One region of the Staphylococcus warneri genome, then DNA from elsewhere that is predicted to be linked to it. Evidence: predicted binding sites of a transcription regulator. Region 1 holds the regulator's gene; the other holds the start of a gene.
What was found. The regulator Rex, encoded in region 1, represses fermentation and respiration genes when NADH is low (regulators of the CRP and FNR family bind a similar motif). The targets are predictions, from matches to a motif close to TTGTGAAATATTTCACAA.
Positions count from the first base shown of each region.

Region 2: a site for Rex is predicted at 7,199-7,216, ahead of arcA (arginine deiminase). Genes of this name have one in related genera too.

Region 1 is NZ_LR134269.1:837,385-847,057, forward strand. Features, by position in the region: partial or broken gene EL082_RS04070 (MutS-related protein) at 12-1,635, opposite strand; gene abc-f (ribosomal protection-like ABC-F family protein) at 1,986-3,920, opposite strand; gene EL082_RS04080 (redox-sensing transcriptional repressor Rex) at 4,179-4,823, shown strand; gene EL082_RS04085 (hypothetical protein) at 4,850-5,155, shown strand; gene EL082_RS04090 (YeeE/YedE family protein) at 5,326-6,414, shown strand; gene EL082_RS04095 (sulfurtransferase TusA family protein) at 6,427-6,651, shown strand; gene EL082_RS04100 (LacI family DNA-binding transcriptional regulator) at 6,792-7,742, shown strand; gene EL082_RS04105 (sucrose-6-phosphate hydrolase) at 8,043-9,527, shown strand; gene EL082_RS04110 (carbohydrate kinase family protein) at 9,524-9,673, shown strand, end outside.
Region 2 is NZ_LR134269.1:118,319-127,991, reverse strand. Features, by position in the region: gene secA2 (accessory Sec system translocase SecA2) at 1-1,519, shown strand, start outside; gene gtfA (accessory Sec system glycosyltransferase GtfA) at 1,534-3,051, shown strand; gene gtfB (accessory Sec system glycosylation chaperone GtfB) at 3,044-4,384, shown strand; gene EL082_RS00570 (SulP family inorganic anion transporter) at 4,524-5,975, opposite strand; gene EL082_RS00565 (arginine repressor) at 6,362-6,838, opposite strand; gene arcA (arginine deiminase) at 7,275-8,510, shown strand; gene argF (ornithine carbamoyltransferase) at 8,565-9,572, shown strand.

The DNA of each region.
Region 1 (9,673 bases):
CTGACTTTTTATTATATATCCTTAACTTGTTGTTTGGCACGTTCATAAATATCAGAAGGAAATTGTGTCAGTCTTAACAATTCGATTGCATTTCTTGTATTAGCTTTACCCGGTTTGATTTTAAAGTCAAACGCAATGGAATCATCTTTAATTGATTCATTAAAGTGGTAATTTGTAAAAGATATATTTAATAAATTTGATAATTCAATATCATGAGTTGCTGCTAATACGTAGTAATTAGGCAGATGAGATAAATAGGTTAATACTGATTCGGAAGCGGCAATACGTTCCGTAGTATTGGTTCCTTTAAATATTTCATCAATGAAGCAGTATACTTGATTCTCCGTAGAAATATTGAATAAACGACGAATTGATTTTAGTTCAGCCATAAAATAACTATCTCCTGATAAGACGTCATCAGCATTAGCCATTGATGTATATACTAATCCAGGCACATATTTAAATTGAGAGGCTGTCGCAGTGTCAATTGTTTGAGCCAAAATAAGATTAAGTGCAACAGTCTTCATGAAGGTTGATTTACCAGACGCATTCGAGCCTGTTAATAAAATATTTCGATTGAGATTTAAATCATTTGGAATAGCATTGTTGATTAATGGATGTACAAGTTGATTAAATTTACATAATTGTTGATGAGTATTACTATATTGAATGATTTCTGGTTCGCAATATTCTTGCAATGTCTCTTGATATAAAGCAATGGCATAATGATTATCTAAATGGCCTATATAATCATAGCATTTTAATACTTCATTTATGTATTTATAGTAACTATGCTGAATAGTATGGAAAATTAGATAATCTAACATAAATATAGTTTTAATCAATAAAACAAAGGCTGATGCTAAGTCTACGCTTTCGATTTTGGCTAATATACCACTCAAATAACGTGCAGTTTTAAAGTGATTGAAATTGACGTCTACTTGTGGTGTTCCCTCTATCTCAGTAAGATTTTTAACACTGTTTTAAAATATAAGCAGTATAAAAAATGGTTTTTAAATCTTGTTCAAATGTTCGTTTTAAACTGACCGATAAAATGATATTGATCATGCAAGCTATGACGAATATCAGAATGCCATTTGACGCATCAAAGCATGTATAAATTAAAGCGATAATCGGTAATAATGGTGCTAGCATAAATATTTTTTGACACTTAATAGGTGTGAGTTGATCGGGAAAATGGGGATAAACACTTTTACCTACTAAACCTAACCGTAATGAAACTTGATTCCTAAACGATGTATCTTCTTTAAAACGTTTAAGTAATATTTTATTGTTTACTTTATACATCCTACGTAAAGTAGCATATAAACGCATTTCACCAAGTGCTGTGAAATTGAAATTCATACTTTGAAATAAGGCATCCATATTTAAGTCAGACCAAGTTTTGTCATCGACAAGTTGATGTTCATTATAATGATCACTATAAGTTTGAAATTGATAATCATATTTCGCATTTGGCCTAATAAATTTTTCTATCTTTTCTTGATTAGGCCATAAGCCGTTAATTTTATTAATGAACTGTCTTCTATTGACGATTGATGTAATAATACTAACGACGGTGGTTAAAATAATAACGCCTAATACAAATAATAAAAATAACTGTACATCGTCCATTGAAAAACTCCTTTATGTATAGTTATTTTAATTATTTCATATCATTTAATATGAAACAATCAATGATAATAATGAGAAGTTAGAAGTTATGTCAATAGGGAACATGCGTACTTATCAACAATAAGTGCACAACTTGTGGATAAGTGGTGTTAATTTTTGTGGATATAGTATATTTTCATCTGAATAACTTTTAAAAATAGTTACATATTACTTGTGGATAACTAGGATAACTCTGTGGATAGCTTTCATATAGGCAATAATCATTGTTAATAATAATCAATAAAACGATAGAAAAAAGGCACTAAAAAGTAGAAACTCTACTTTTTAATGTCTAGTAAAATAATAGTTATTTATAATTTTTCTTGTAATTCTTCCCATTCCATCATTGCTTGTTCTAATTCTTGTTCGGTGTTTGATTTTAATTCCGCTAATTCATTGGATTTAATAGGATCACTATAAACATCAGGTTGTGTAAGTTGATAATCAATGTCTTCGATCTTTGCTTCACATGATTCGATGATAGCTTCACGTTGCTCGATTTCACGTTCTATTTTGCGTTGTTCGCGACGACGTTGTTTTTGATTTTCATATGATGATGTCGATCTCTGTTTGGTGCTTGGGTTATTTGTAGACTCAATTTCACTTTCCGCTTTAGCTTTTAGAGCAGCAGCTTCTTCTGTTTTTTCAATATAATATTGGTAGTCACCAAGATACATTTTGCCACCATCATGATCTAAGTCAAATACTTTATTGGCTAATTGATTGATGAAATATCTATCATGGGATACAAATATTATAGTACCTGCAAAATGCTCTAAAGCTTGTTCTAACATTTCTTTTGAATCTATGTCGAGGTGATTGGTAGGCTCATCTAAAATAAGTACATTATCACGTTGTAACATTAACAAGGCTAGTTGTAGTCTTGCTTTTTCACCACCTGATAAATCATTGATGATTTTTTTGACATCGTCTTGTACGAATAAAAAGCGTCCTAATACTGCTCGAATATCTTTTTCGTTCATATTTGGATATTGGTCCCACACATAATCTAGAATGGTTTTATTTGATTTGAATTCAGCTTGTTTTTGATCATAGTAACCAATTTTCAAATTAGCACCAAATGTGACTTCGCCACCGAGTTGACGTTGTCTTTGAGCAATGGTTTTAATCAAAGTGGTTTTACCGACACCATTTGGCCCTATAATTGCAATGTGATCGCCTTTGGATACTTCCATATTAATAGGTTTAGTAATAGGGGTATCATCATAACCAATTTCTAATTGTTTGATATGCATGACGTCATTTCCGGTATTTCTATCAAATCCAAACTGGATATTGGCACTTCTTGCATCAATCATAGGTTTATCTATACGTTGAATTTTTTCTAGGGTTTTACGACGACTTTTTGCCATGCCACTTGTTGAAGCTCTTGTAATATTTTTTTCTACAAATGTTTCTAATCTTTTAATTTCTTCCTGTTGTTTTTCATATTCTTGCATACGTTTTTCATAATATTTATCTCTTTGTTGAATAAATTGTTCATAATTACCAATATATCGTTTGACGCTACCTAAAGCGACGTCATAAACTTGTGTAACGATTTTGTCTAAGAAATATCTATCATGACTGATAATGACAATTGCACCTTTAAAGTAGCGTAAATAATCCTCTAACCATTTTGTGGTTTCTAAATCAAGATGGTTGGTAGGTTCATCAAGTAATAATAAATCTGGTTCATTTAACAACATTTGTGCCAGTGATAATCTTGTTTTTTGACCACCACTGAAGTCATTAATAGGTTTATTAAAGTCATCTTCATTAAAATTCAACCCATGAAGAACTGTTTTAATTTTACTATCATATTGATAACCTTCTAGTTGCTCAAATTGATTTGATAAAGATTCATATTTTTCCATATGTGCTTGATAAGTAGGGGTATCATACGCATCTGCATGTGCAGCTAACCAATCGGTTTCTTGTTTGATTAATAATTCCATATTTTTTATATGTTCAAATGGTTTTGACATTTCCTCAAATACAGTGGCGTTAGAGTCTAGTGTCATTTGTTGTGTCAAATAGCCCATCTTAAGATTTTTAATCTTTGAAATATGACCACTATCATAATCTTCAACGCCAGCAATGATTTTCATAAGTGTTGATTTACCGGCACCATTTCGTCCAACAACACCTATACGTTCGCCTGTTTTTACTTCAAAATCAACGTTAGTAAAGATATCTTCACCAACGAACGATTTAGAGATGTCATTAAGTTGTAAAAGTATCATCCGACTTCACCTTTCTAAATATGCGATATCATTATAAACTATACATATAGTTTGATATGTTTAAATATTTGTTTATCATATTAATATTTATTTTACAGTATTAAGCTGTGTCTTGAAACTAGGATATTTATTTTTAAATTTTATTAATGTATAATTAGCAAGTATTCATTGTAAACAATTATTTGGATTTTTATTGTTGCAAACATATATACATAAAATTAAATTGAAACCGTTTAGTGTCGAAGGGAGACAAATAAAATGGCAAGTAACGTTAAAATTCCTCGAGCAACTTTAAAACGTTTACCGTTATATTATAGATTTGTTAGTAATCTAAAAACTAAAGGTATTGACCGTGTTAATTCTAAAGCTATTAGCGAAGCATTACAAATAGATTCAGCTACGATTCGTAGAGATTTTTCATATTTTGGCGAATTAGGTAAAAAAGGTTATGGCTATAATATAGATAGTTTAATTGAATTTTTTAAAGCTGAAATTAGTGGTAGTAATGATATTAAAATTGCAATTGTTGGTGTAGGTAACTTAGGTCGAGCATTATTAACATATAACTTTTCAATTCACGATGAAATGACAATTACAGAAGCATTTGATGTGAATCAAGATGTCATCGGTGAACAAGTAGGCCGTGTAGTTGTTAAAGATAGCAAGACTTTAAAACAAACGTTATCAAAACAAGATATTGATGTAGTCATTCTCACTACTCCTGAACATGTTGCTCAAAGTGTTACAGACGAACTTGTTGAATCTGGTATTAAAGGAATTATGAATTTTACGCCAGCAAGAGTAAGTACACCAAATGATGTTCAAGTACATCATATTGATTTAGGTATTGAATTACAGTCCTTACTATTCTTTATGAGAAATTATGATGAATCAATGAAATAGCATATTGGTCATTAGGGGGACTCTTTATGAATGGTAAATTTTTGATTCAAGTAAGTTGTATGTATAAAGCTCATTTACCTACATTGATATACATTCCCGGACAATTGGTTTTGAACGAGCATACACTAATATTCAAGTCATATTATACAAATCATAATCCTTTAAATTTAGATATTGATGTAAAAAAAATAATTCGTTACCAAGTACGTAAGGGATTACTAGGACATAAATTATTTATTTATTATAACCAAACTTGGTATAAATTCAGTCATTTTAAATCAAAAGACATACAAACGTTAGTTCATCATATAAATGAAATACAAGCGCTTTAAAATAGCGATATTTAATAGTACATCTTAAAGAGGTGTACTATTTTTTAGTAAAGTGAAAACTACATTCAATAAAGATATGCATTGGGAGAACTAATTTAGATAGTGAACTTGAAATATAACACTTTATCCTGTAAAATAACTTAGTATTTATATCGGAAAAGGGTGAAAATATGGTTTGGATGATTATAAGCGGTTTGATTGTCGGTGTACTATTAGGATTCGTAATGCAACGAACTCGCTTTTGTTTAGCAGGCGGTTTTAGAGATATGTATGTACAAAAAAGTAATAAAATGTTTTATGCTTTGCTTGTTGCGATTACAGTTCAAAGTATTGGTTTATTCATTTTAACAAGTTTAGGCTTAGTTAATGTTCCAGCACATACATTTCCAATTGTTGGTACAGTTATCGGTTCTTTTGTCTTTGGCATAGGTATCGTATTAGCAGGCGGTTGTGCTACTGGAACATATTATAGAGCAGGAGAAGGTTTAATAGGTAGTTGGATTGCACTTATTTTATATGCATTAACAAGTGCTATGACTAAGACAGGTATTTTATCACCAGTTCTAAAAGTAATTAACCAACCTACAAATGAAAATGCTAGTATGGCAGATACATTGCATATTCCAAATTGGATTTTAGTCATTCTTATAACGATTATTACTTTAATATTGGTGACTAAAACACTTAAAAAACCTAAAGTAGCAGTTCCTAAATTAAAACAAAAGTATACAGGTTTAAGACATTATTTATTTGAAAGAAGGTATCATCCATTTGTAGCAGCAATTGCAGTTGGATTAATCGCATTATTAGCTTGGCCAATGAGTAGTTCTACTGGTAGAGATTATGGATTAGGAATTACGACGCCTTCAGCAAATATTGTTAATTTCTTAATTACTGGAAATACTCAACTCATTGATTGGGGCGCATTTTTAGTTGTAGGTATATTCCTTGGTTCCTACATTGCTGCTAAAGGTTCAAAAGAATTCAAATGGCGTTTACCAGATAAGAAAACAATTAGAAATAGTGCAATAGGTGGTATTTTAATGGGCTTTGGAGCCTCTGTTGCAGGTGGTTGCTCAATCGGTAACGGTTTAGTTGAAACGGCAACAATGAGTTGGCAAGGTTGGATTGGCTTAGGTTCAATGATTCTAGGTGTATGGTTTATGAGTTACTTTATTTTTATTAAACCTATGAAACAATTACAACAATCGACTAAAAAACAACAAACAACAGTTAAACAACAAACGCAAACGACGTAAGGAGGATTTATAATGGTATATGAATTAGGTACAGTTGGGATGGTTTGTCCTTTCCCATTAATTGAAGCACAAAAGAAAATGACTGAATTAGATCTTGGCGATGAATTAAAAATTGATTTTGATTGTACACAGGCAACTGAGGCAATCCCTAATTGGGCGGCAGAAAATGGTTACCCTGTTACTAATTATGAACAACTCGGTGATGCATCTTGGACAATTACTGTTCAAAAAGCGTAAAGTACTGATAAATATAGACAGAGCATCCTACATAGGGTGCTCTTTTTCATTTCAAAGAACTAGAAAATAGTATTTAAAGCGATTACATGTATGATAGAATAAATATAAGTTTTCCAAAATATGATGGGTGAGTAACTTTTATGAAAAATATATCGGATATCGCAAAATTAGCAGGTGTATCTAAAAGTACAGTTTCTAGGTATTTAAATAATGGATCTGTAAGTCAAAAGACGCGTATAAAATTAAGTAGAATTATTAATGAACATGACTACCAACCGAATCAGTTTGCACAAAGTCTAAGAGCGACTCAAACACGTATTATAGGTGCAATTATTCCAAGGATGAACTCTTACGCTGTTGATGAAACAGTCAAAGGTATAGTAGATCAATGCCAACGACATAACTATCAATTACTACTAAACTACACTGGTTTACATATGGATGCGGAAATAGAAGCAATTGAAACTTTATCTCGAAGTAAAGTGGATGCAATCATTTTAATGGCAACCGATATTACTAATAAACACTTGGAAGTAATTGATAAAGCTAATGTACCTGTCATTATAGTTGGACAAGAATACCCTGGATTACATAGCATCACGCATGATGATTATCAAGCAGGATTAAAAGTGGGTGAGTGGGTAGGTCAAAACCAACCACAACGTGTTGTATTTTTTAGTGTTACTGAGAAAGACATTGCAGTGGGTGTACATAGAAGAAATGGATTAGTCGACGGCTTATCAAAATATCAAATTGAACCAGATATATTTGAAACCTCTTTTAAATATGAAGAAGCATTACAAGACATTGAACAAACGTTAACAAAGATCAATGATGCTGACGTCATTATAGGTGCGACCGATGCGATTGCATTGGCTATTCATAAATATAGTTTTAATTCAGATCAATTATTAAAACCAACAATGATTCATGGATTTGGTGGAGACCCTATGACACAAATAGTTTCACCAATTATTCGAACGATACAGTTTAATTATTTTGAAGCGGGACAACGTGCCATGCTTGAAGTTAGACAATTGATAAAGGGTGAAGCTATTGAAGAAACCATTGTGATACCAGTGAAATTATGAAGAATATATTCAAATTATATGGAACCGATACCAGTAGAAATGATAAAATAGAAGCATCATTCTTACCGGCTCAAGTAGCCCAAGTATAAAGGATTTCGATGAGGAATTCTAAAGACAATGCAAGTTGGGGAAGACAATGATAAAGACATACATTTTTAGAAACGCATATGACTTAGCATATAGTTTCGACTTTTGTTTAATATTTATAATTGAACAAAATTACATGTATAAGTGGCACTTTATTATGAATAAACTTAACCCCATATACTTAAAAGATTACTATAAAATAGGGGGATATGAATGACTGAATGGACTAAAGAAGAACGCTATCAACGAATAGAAGATGCTGATAGCGATAAATTACTAAATTTAAAACAACAAGTAAAACTATCTCCGTATAGACAAACTTTTCATATTCAACCAGAAACGGGTTTATTAAATGATCCCAACGGTTTAATTTATTTTGATGGAAAATATTATGTGTCACATCAATGGTTCCCTTTAGGTGCGGTACATGGTTTAAAGTATTGGTTTAATTATACAAGTGACGATTTGGTTCATTTCGAACCACAAGGTGTGATACTAAGTCCAGATACTAAATTCGATAGTCATGGCGTTTATAGCGGAAGTGCTTTTGAATATCAGGGCCATTTATATTATATGTACACTGGAAATCACCGTGATCATGCATGGCAAAGACATTCATCCCAAATGATTGCTAGAATGAAAGCTGACGGATCAGTAGAGAAATTTCCTAAACCTGTCATTAGCCAACAACCGGAAGGCTATACAAGTCATTTTAGAGATCCAAAAGTATTTCAAGTTGAGGATCAATTTTATGCGATTTTAGGTGCGCAAACTATGGATGAATTTGGTAGATTATTATTATATCGTTCGAAAGATATTGTGAATTGGCATTTCCAAGGAGAAATTAAAACATCATTAAATCAGTTTGGTTATATGTGGGAGTGTCCTGATTACTTTGAACTAGATGGCCATGATGTCATCATGTTTTGTCCACAAGGTCTTGATAGTGATGAAGATAAGTATCGTAATATTTATCAATCTGGCTATATTATGGGTGATTTAAATCTAGATACGTTAGAATTTGATCATCAATCATTTTTAGAATTGGACAGAGGTTTTGATTTTTATGCGCCACAAACATTTCTCGACCAAAATGGTCAACGTATCTTAATTGGTTGGATGGGATTACCAGACACAACATATCCTACAGATGAAGAAGGTTGGGCACATTGTTTAACTATTCCAAGAGTATTAAATATTGAAAATGGTAAGTTGAAACAAAGACCTATTCAAAGCTTAGAAAAATTAAGATATAACAAAGAAACAGCTTTAGGTTACGCTAATAAATTTACAACCAAGTTACATCCATATGAGGGTAAACAATACGAATTAATCATTGATATTTTGGAAAATGATGCATCTGAAATTTATTTTGAGTTAAGAACATCAAGATATCAATCGACAATGATTTCATATAATAAAAGAGACAATAAAGTGACACTTGATCGAACTGATAGCGGTGTATTACCAGGCAATGTAGAAGGCACAACACGTAGTACAAAACTGGATTCAACCTTAACACAATTACGAATCTTTGTTGATACCTCTAGTATAGAGATTTTTTGTAATGACGGTGAACGTGTCTTAACATCAAGAATATTCCCTTCAGAGGAAGCAACTGGTATTAAGACTTCGACAGAATCAGGACAAGTCTATCTACAATTTACAAAATATAAGTTGAAAGGTGATCTTTCATGAGACGTTTATTCGCAATAGGTGAAGCGTTAATAGATTTTATGCCAACAGTAACTGATACTGCACTTAAAGACGTTGAACAATTTTCTCGTCAAGTAGGAGGTGCACCTTGCAACGTTGCTTGTACAGTTCAAAAGTTAGGTGCACAA
Region 2 (9,673 bases), 720 kb from region 1:
AAGGAATATTAATCTTGCATTACGTGCCACTTATTTATTTGATCTTAATCTAGATTACATTATTATGGACGGCGAAATCATGTTAATCGACCGTATCACTGGACGTATGTTACCAGGCACTAAAATGCAAGCCGGACTTAACCAAGCCTTAGAAGCTAAAGAGCATTTAGATATTTCAGATGATATGAGTGTCATGGCTACCATTACCTTCCAAAATCTCTTTATGCAATTTGAACGCTTTTCTGGAATGACGGCGACAGGTAAACTTGCGGAGAAAGAATTTTTCGACCTTTATTCAAAAATCGTTATTCAAATTCCAACATCTAATCCTGTGATAAGACGAGATTTACCGGATAAAGTATTTGTGAACGATGATGATAAAAATGTCGCTATTTTAGATACAGTGATTGACTATCATCAAAAGCATCGTCCTGTATTATTAATTACACGTACAGCTGAAGCAGCGGAATACTTTTCAAGTGAATTATTTAATAGACATATCCCGAACAATTTGCTGATTGCACAAAATGTCGCTCGTGAAGCCCAAATGATTGCAGAGGCAGGTCAATTGAATGCCGTTACTGTAGCTACAAGTATGGCTGGTAGAGGTACAGATATTAAACTATCTAAAGAAGTTCACGAACTCGGTGGTCTAACAGTACTGATTAACGAGCACATGGAAAATAGTCGTATCGATAGACAATTAAGAGGACGTGCCGGTCGTCAAGGTGACCCAGGTCAGTCTCAAATTTTTATTTCATTAGATGATTACTTAGTCCAACGTTGGAGCGATTCCAAGTTAAAAGACAATCCATCATTGATGAAACAAGATACAGCATACCTATCTGATAGCCCTACCTTTAATAATAAAATCAAACGTATTGTTAAAAAGGCACAACGTGTTTCTGAAGAAGAAGGCATGAAAGCACGTGAAACGGCAAATGAATTCGAGAAGAGTATTAGTACACAACGTCAATTAATCTATAGTGAACGTAACCGTATACTTAATAGTGAAAACTTAGATGACTTAGACTTTGAAAGTATTGCTCGTGATGTCTTTAATCATGACTTTAAGACTGACGGTAGTATGACAAGAGATCATATTGTTCGTTATATCTATAAAAACTTGAGCTTTAGTTTTGTGGATGCTAATTTTGAATTTAATCATCAAAATCACGATGAAAATATTGAGTTTTTAATAACACAATTTAAAGACCAACTGGCCACTAATAAACAGAAAATTAGTGACAACGAGTTATACCAACAATTTTTAAGAAAAGCAGTACTCAAAGCCATCGACACATCATGGATTGAGCAAGTAGACTATTTACAACAACTCAAAGCGAACGTCAATCAGCGTCAAAAAGGTCAACGGAATTCTATATTTGAATACCATAAAGTGGCATTAGACTCATTTAATGATATGGAACATGATATTAAACATCGTATGATTCGAAACTTATGTTTAAGTATCATTGATGAACAACAAAATGGTGATTTAACCATTCATTTCCCTTAAAAGGAGGGCTATTTATGACAATTTATAACATCAACTTTGGCATTGGTTGGGCAAGTAGCGGCGTAGAATATGCACAAAGTTATCGCGCACAAATGCTACGACATTTAAAAGAAGATGCAAAGTTCATATTTTTAGATTTTATTGCGTCAGAAAATATACAAACCTTAACAGCTAACTTGGGGTTTCAAGACAATGAAGTCATTTGGTTATATCAATACTTTACAGATATCCCAATAGCACCAACTACATATACCATTGATCAACTTAAACTTGATGTCGGAAATACAGTGACACGGACTGAAGTCGATCAACAAGGCAAGGTACAACGTCTCTATTTAGACCATCAACCTCAAACATTTGTAACCTGTTATATGAAAAATGCCGACCAACCCTATGTTGACCGTGCTGAATTTGTCGTTAATGGTATGTTAATTCGAAAAGATTTCTATAGCTACGTTCGTGTCTTCTCTGAATATTACGCACCTTATGATAACTATGCCAAATTGTATATGCGTCAGTTCTACAATGAAAATGGCTCTATCGCCTATCAAGAAATCATAGATGGTGATGCGCATTCCTATGTATTTAACGATGCACGTTTGGATAGTAAAGAAGCCTTTGTTGCTTACTTTATTCAACAATTACATTTAACGCATAACGACATTGTCATATTAGATCGTGCCACTGATATCGGCCAAGCAGTTCTGCAAAATAAAGGCCAAAGTCATGTCGGTGTTGTGGTACATGCAGAACATTATAGTGACAATATCACAGATGGTACGCACATTTTATGGAACAATTATTATGAATATCAGTTTAATCATGCACCATATATTGATTTCTATATTGTGGCTACCGATTTACAAAATCAAATTCTGTCACAACAATTTGCGCAATATACAAAATTTCAACCACGTATTAGAACAATACCTGTGGGTAGTCTCGACCAATTAACAATGCCAAGTGTAGAAAGACAACCATGTTCTATCCTAACCGCTTCACGTTTAGCGTCTGAGAAACACGTAGATTGGATCGCACTAGCAGTCATTAAAGCCAAACAAGCCGTACCACAGCTATCATTTGATATCTATGGACACGGCCCAGAAAAAGATAAAATTCAACAAATCATCAGTGAGCATCATACCGAAGACTACATTCACTTACGAGGTCACGTCAATCTTGATGAAATTTACACACAATATGAATTATTTGTATCAGCATCACAAAGTGAAGGCTTTGGCTTAACACTTATGGAAGCAGTAGGTTCTGGCTTAGGTATGATTGGTTTCAATGTGAACTATGGGAATCCCACTTTCATCTCAGATGGTCAAAACGGTTACTTATTAGATAAACCGACTAAGGAAGAATCTATCGAGGAGATTACAGATCGCATGGCTGATAAAATAGTTCAATACTTTAACAATGGCCCTACATCTCCTCAGCAAGTTTCATATGATATTGCTACACCATTTAAGACAACAGAAATGATTAACAAATGGCAGAATTTAGTCGACGAGGTGCTCTATGATTAATTTATTTGAATATTATAATCAACCGACTCAGTTATTACATCAAACACTTGAACAAGCAGATTATCATAACTTCACCATTTGTATTGAAGATGATGGTTTCTTACCAGATGAAGTGACGTCCCCTTATCAATTCTTTGCGGCTAATCTATTACATGATGACGATCAACCTAAATTCTTTAATGCTGTTGACGTCCCACCATTTTGGGAAATTAGTGGCGATGGGCAATCAGCTCAAATTAAAGATATGGGACATATTAAAGGCGAAATACGTTATCGCCCGCATTATAAAACGCGCATAGTTAGTCATGTGCGTTGGTTCGACGATAAAGGTCGTTTACGTTCTGAAGATCATTATTCAAAACATGGCTTTAAATTTGCTGAAACGATTTATGATTTAGCTGGAAAAGCTATATTAAAGAAATATGTAACCCGAGAAGGTAAAGAAGTGATATATGAAAACTATGTCACAGGGGATTATGTATTAGACTGGCAAGGACAATCCTATTTCTTCCCTTCTAAAGTGGTGTTTATAACCTTCTATCTTCAACAAATTCAAGTGGATTTATCTGAGATCATTATTAATTCTTTATCAACACCGTTCTTAGTCTTACATCATATGAATACAGAAGGTAAAGGCTTATTATTCTGGCAGGAAAGTAGCAACGGTCATGTCCCAGGAAATATGTTGTCAATATTAGATGGTACATTACAACGTCAATTCTCTGTGATGATACCTGATTACAGAGAATATCATACTGTGATGGCACAACTTAATTCTGATCAAGCATCGCATGTTTATCAAGCCGGTTATCTGTATGACTTTGATAAATCAAATCAATATTCAAACCATGCACTCATCCTGACAAACTCAGATGAAATACCGCAGCTTGAACATATTATAGTGGCCCACTCTAATATACAATTCCATATCGCTGCATTAACTGAAATGTCGTCCAAACTCATGGCGAACGATCAACATCAACACGTACATTTATATCCAGCAGCAACTAAAGATATATTTGCGGAACTATACCAACGCTGTGATATTTACCTCGACATTAATCAAGGCAACGAAATTGAAAATGCAGTAGCACGTGCATTTCATCATCAACACGTTATCTTAGCGTGGGATGAGGTTGCACATCAGCGTCCATTTACTGCACCAGAAAACACATTTACATTAGAACAGTTGAACCAGTTTAACCAAGTGTTACACGATATCACTACTAACCATCAACAGTTCGACTTACATCGTACTTACCAAGCTAGACACGCTAACCAACTTACAACTGATACATTCGTGAGTGTAATGCAACAAGCACTGTATGAATAAGTATATAAATAAAAAAAAGCAATTTCTATCCCTTTCGAATAGAAATTGCTTTTTCTCATGTTTATGATGAAATGTAAAAATTAATAGCTATCGAATTAATTAATATATTTCACATCATCAATTATCTAAATATTCCCTTTTAAATCAACTGGTTATGGTTAATCTGACTTAGCTCGGAAATAATTTTTCTACTATCTGAATTTAACTTTTTCACATAGACGGTATTATGTTTGGCTTCGAATTTCTGTACGATAGTATCAATCGCATTCACTGCTGAATCATCCCATAAATGTGCATGGTTGAAGTCTAATTCAATGACTGAATGGTCCACATTAAAGTCAATTTGGTTCATCATGGAATCAATAGATACAAAGAAAATTTGGCCTTCAAAGTATACATGTAACGTCTCATCAAACATCTCTGATGTCACATTCACGTTAGAAATCTTAGTCGCGAAGAAGAGTGCACTAAATACTACACCTACGATAACACCAATGGCTAGATTATGTGTCATCAATACAATAATAACTGTTAGAATCATCACAAAGGCATCAGTTTTTGGAGCATTTTTAATATATTTAAAGGAATGCCAGTCTACTGTTCCAATAGATACCATGACCATAATTCCCGCTAAAATAGGCATTGGAATTTGCACTACTAAATCCCCTAATACAATAATCATAAATATGAGTACTACACCTGCAGTTAATGTCGATAATCGACTTGTCGCACCGGATTTCACATTAATGACAGATTGTCCGATCATCGCACAACCACCCATACCACCGAAGAATCCTGTAATGATATTTGCGATACCTTGTCCACGAGATTCCTTATTTTTACTACTATAAGTATTTGTAAATTCATCAACAATTTTAGCTGTGAGTAAACTTTCTACTAACCCTACAATCGCCATTGAAACAGAAAATGGTAAGATGACTTGTAACGTTTCCAGTGTGTACGGTACTTGTGGAATAATGAAATGAGGCAATGCTTGCTTAATCGTACCTAAATCATCAACAGTATGCACATTGGCACCTGTAAACATATATAATGCTGTTAATAAAATGATCGCAATTAATGGTGCAGGAATTGCTTTAAAGAATCTAGGTACAATATATACGATTAACAAAGTAATAATGACATAAATGTAAGTCGCAATGGATATATTAAAAATATGCTCAATTTGAGATAGAAAGATCATAATACCTAATGCATTAACAAAGCCAATCATTACGGATTGTGGAATGAATTTCATCAGTCTTCCTACTTTTAAAATACCTAAGACAAGTTGAATCAAACCCATTAAAATCGTTGCTGCAAATAAATATTCCACGCCATGTTCTTTCACGAGTGGTGTCACAACAAGTGCAACAGCACCTGTAGCACCTGAAATCATTGCCGGTCGTCCACCAACAATCGCTGTCACTGTCGCTATGATAAACGCCGCATATAAACCAATCATCGGGTCTACCCCCGCTATGATTGAAAAGGCAATCGCTTCTGGAATTAAAGCAAGTGCCACTACAATACCTGCTAGTATATTTTTCATCGGTTGATTAAACCACTGTACTTTCCAACTATCTACCATAACATCCACTCCTTTTCATACTATTTAAATTCAATATTGATAAAGCGCTCATTACGTCCCTATCGTATTTAAAATATGCATATACTTGCACTTTGCATACATATGCCATCACCACTTTTTCCGCAATAAAATAGAGCGAGTAAGAAACCATTGTGTCATTCAACTTGGTTTCATCACTCGCCCATGAAGGTGGCTATCTTATCATCTCATTAGTATTGTTGTTTATTGACTATCCTACGTGCCACTCACTATATGACATATATCAATTGAATCGCGTTTTATTTGTCGAATTGAAACCTTACGCATTATAACATCAAGCACGCTTCAATGGCAAAATTCATTTTGATACTTGCCATCGACTTTTAATATACATCACGCCACATGAATCATGACTTTAGTTCTTCTTGATACGTCTGTCCAAATAATTGATAATGTACAAATTCAGTAACATCGGCTGAACTAACTAATATCAATATCGTATCATTACCGCCAACTGTTCCTAATACCTCATTTAAATTGAGTTGATCGATATAAAAGTTCACACTTTGCGCAAATCCTGGCGATGTTTTGACAATAAGGTATTGATCTTTAATTGTGACCTTTTCAATCTCATCATTGTAAAAGGCTATAAGTTTCGTTTTCGCTTCGTTTTGAGCATTATCATTAAACTTTCGGTAACATCGATCATTATTGGCGGTAGGCATTTTATATATTTTAAGTTCATTTAAATCTCTACTAATCGTTGCCACACTATATTTGATACCAAAATGTTTATCAAGATAGTCAACAATTTCGGCTTTTGAACGTATGTCATTATCTTTCACAATTGTCGATATTAAATCCAATCGTTTACTTTTTCTCATATTTATTTACTCCTTTATCTGCATATTTCACAAAATACAGACAAACTTCATCACAAATACCATATCAAATTTCTTTCATACAATATGTGAAGTATTTCTCATTTATAACAATTTTTATAAAAAGTTTTATATTGATGTATAAAAATCTTCTTAAAATATAGATAGATTTAACATTTATAGTTAATTAATCATGCATGACTATCCATACATTCAATCGAATAAAAAATCATATTATATTAATTATTTATTATCGTATTAACTTAATATACATGTAGTTATAGGTTTTATGCGTTTATATTGCATAATCTATCATCAAATTGCATTGAATAAATATTTTATATGAGATATTCGACATTATCATTGTGAAAAGATTCTCAATCTCTATGTTGAAAGCGCTTTATACTCTAGATGTATTAAATCAAAGGAGGAAATAACAATGGAAAAAGGACCTATCCACGTAAACAGTGAAATCGGCAAATTAAAAACGGTATTACTTAAACGACCAGGTAAAGAATTAGAAAATTTAGTTCCTGATCATCTAAGTGGATTGCTATTTGACGATATTCCTTATTTGAAAGTTGCTCAAGAAGAGCATGACCATTTCGCGCAAGTACTTAGAGATGAAGGTGTCGAGGTTGTCTATTTAGAACACCTAGCTGCAGAAGCCATTGCAGATGCCTCAGTTCGCGAACAATTTATCGACGATATTTTAAAAGAATCACAAAAGACTGTCCTCGGTCATGAAAAAGAAATTAAAGAACTATTCGCAACATTAAATGACCAAGAACTGGTAGAAAAAATTATGGCTGGTGTACGTAAAGAAGAAATTCAATTAGAAACGAATCACCTCGTAGAATATATGGATGACCGCTATCCATTCTATCTCGATCCAATGCCAAACCTTTACTTCACTAGAGATCCTCAAGCATCTGTAGGTAGAGGAATGACTATCAACCGTATGTATTGGCGTGCCCGTCGTCGTGAATCTATCTTCATGACATATATTTTGAAATATCACCCAAGATTCAAAAACGACGATGTCCCAGTTTGGTTAGATAGAAATTCACCATTCAATATTGAGGGTGGCGATGAATTAATTCTATCTAAAGATGTACTTGCAGTTGGTATTTCTGAACGTACCTCTGCACAAGCTATCGAACGCTTAGCAAGACAAATTTTATTCGATGATCAATCTACATTTACTAAAGTACTTGCCATCGAAATTCCAAACAGCCGTACATTTATGCATTTAGATACAGTATTTACCATGATTGACTACGACAAATTTACAATGCATGCTGCGATTTTCAAAGAAGAAGATAACATGAACATCTTCACCATTGAAAAAGATGAACAAGGTCAAGACATTAAAATTACGCACTCAAACAAATTAAAAGAAACATTAGAAGATGCGCTTAACATCGACAATATTGAATTTATCCCAACAGGTAATGGTGACGTTATCGATGGTGCCCGTGAACAATGGAATGACGGTTCTAACACATTGACTATCCGTCCAGGGGTTGTCGTAACTTACGACCGAAACTATGTATCTAACCAATTATTACGTGATAAAGGCATTAAAGTTATTGAAATTACAGGTAGTGAATTAGTACGTGGTCGTGGGGGCCCAAGATGTATGAGCCAACCATTATATAGAGAAGATATTTAATTCAGTATACACATGCACTTTAATAATACATTTTAAAGAAATGAGGAATGAATCATGTCAGAAATTCAACAACCACTTAACTTAAAAGGGAGACATTTATTAAAAGAAGATGACTTTACGAAAAAAGAATTTAGCGATTTAATCGATTTCGCTATTACTTTAAAAGATTATAAACAAAAAGGGATCCCACATCGTTATTTAGATCATAAAAATATCGCCCTATTATTTGAAAAGAATTCTACACGTACACGTGCAGCCTTTACTGTAGCCTCTATCGATTTAGGTGCACATCCTGAATTCTTAGGAAAAAATGATATCCAATTAGGTAAAAAAGAATCTGTTGAAGACACAGCTAAAGTACTAGGAAGAATGTTTGATGGTATCGAATTCCGCGGTTTCTCACAAGAGATGGTTGAAGACTTAGCTAAATATTCAGGTGTACCTGTGTGGAATGGTTTAACGGACGCATGGCATCCAACACAAATGTTAGCTGACTACATGACAGTTAAAGAAAACTTTGGTCATTTAGATGGCATCAAACTTACTTATGTGGGTGACGGACGTAACAATGTGGCTAACTCACTACTTGTGGCTGGACCAATGCTTGGTGTAGACGTAACAATTTGTTCTCCTAAAGCACTCTTCCCATCTCAAGACTATATTGATATTGCAGAAAGACGTGCCAAACAAGACGGTGGTTCAATCACAATTACAGATAATATTGACGAAGGTGTTAAAGATGCCGATGTTATCTACACTGACGTGTGGGTATCTATGGGTGAAGAAAGTGAGTTTGAATCACGTATTAAATTATTAAAAGACTATCAAGTTAATAGAGCTATGTTCGATAAAACTGGTAAAGATAGCACGATTTTCTTACATTGTTTACCAGCCTTCCATGATACAAATACCACATACGGTCAACAAATCAAAGATGACTATGGTTTATCTGAAATGGAAGTCACTGACGAGATATTTAGAAGCAAACATTCTAAAGTATTCGATCAAGCAGAAAACCGTATGCATACGATTAAAGCTGTGATGGCGGCTACGCTAGGATAGTTTGCAATTAAAAAGAAGACGCAGGTTTGGTTACGATACCCTCATATCACTGAACTCCTATATATGAATCACAACTGAACCTGCTTATTTATTCAAAGGAG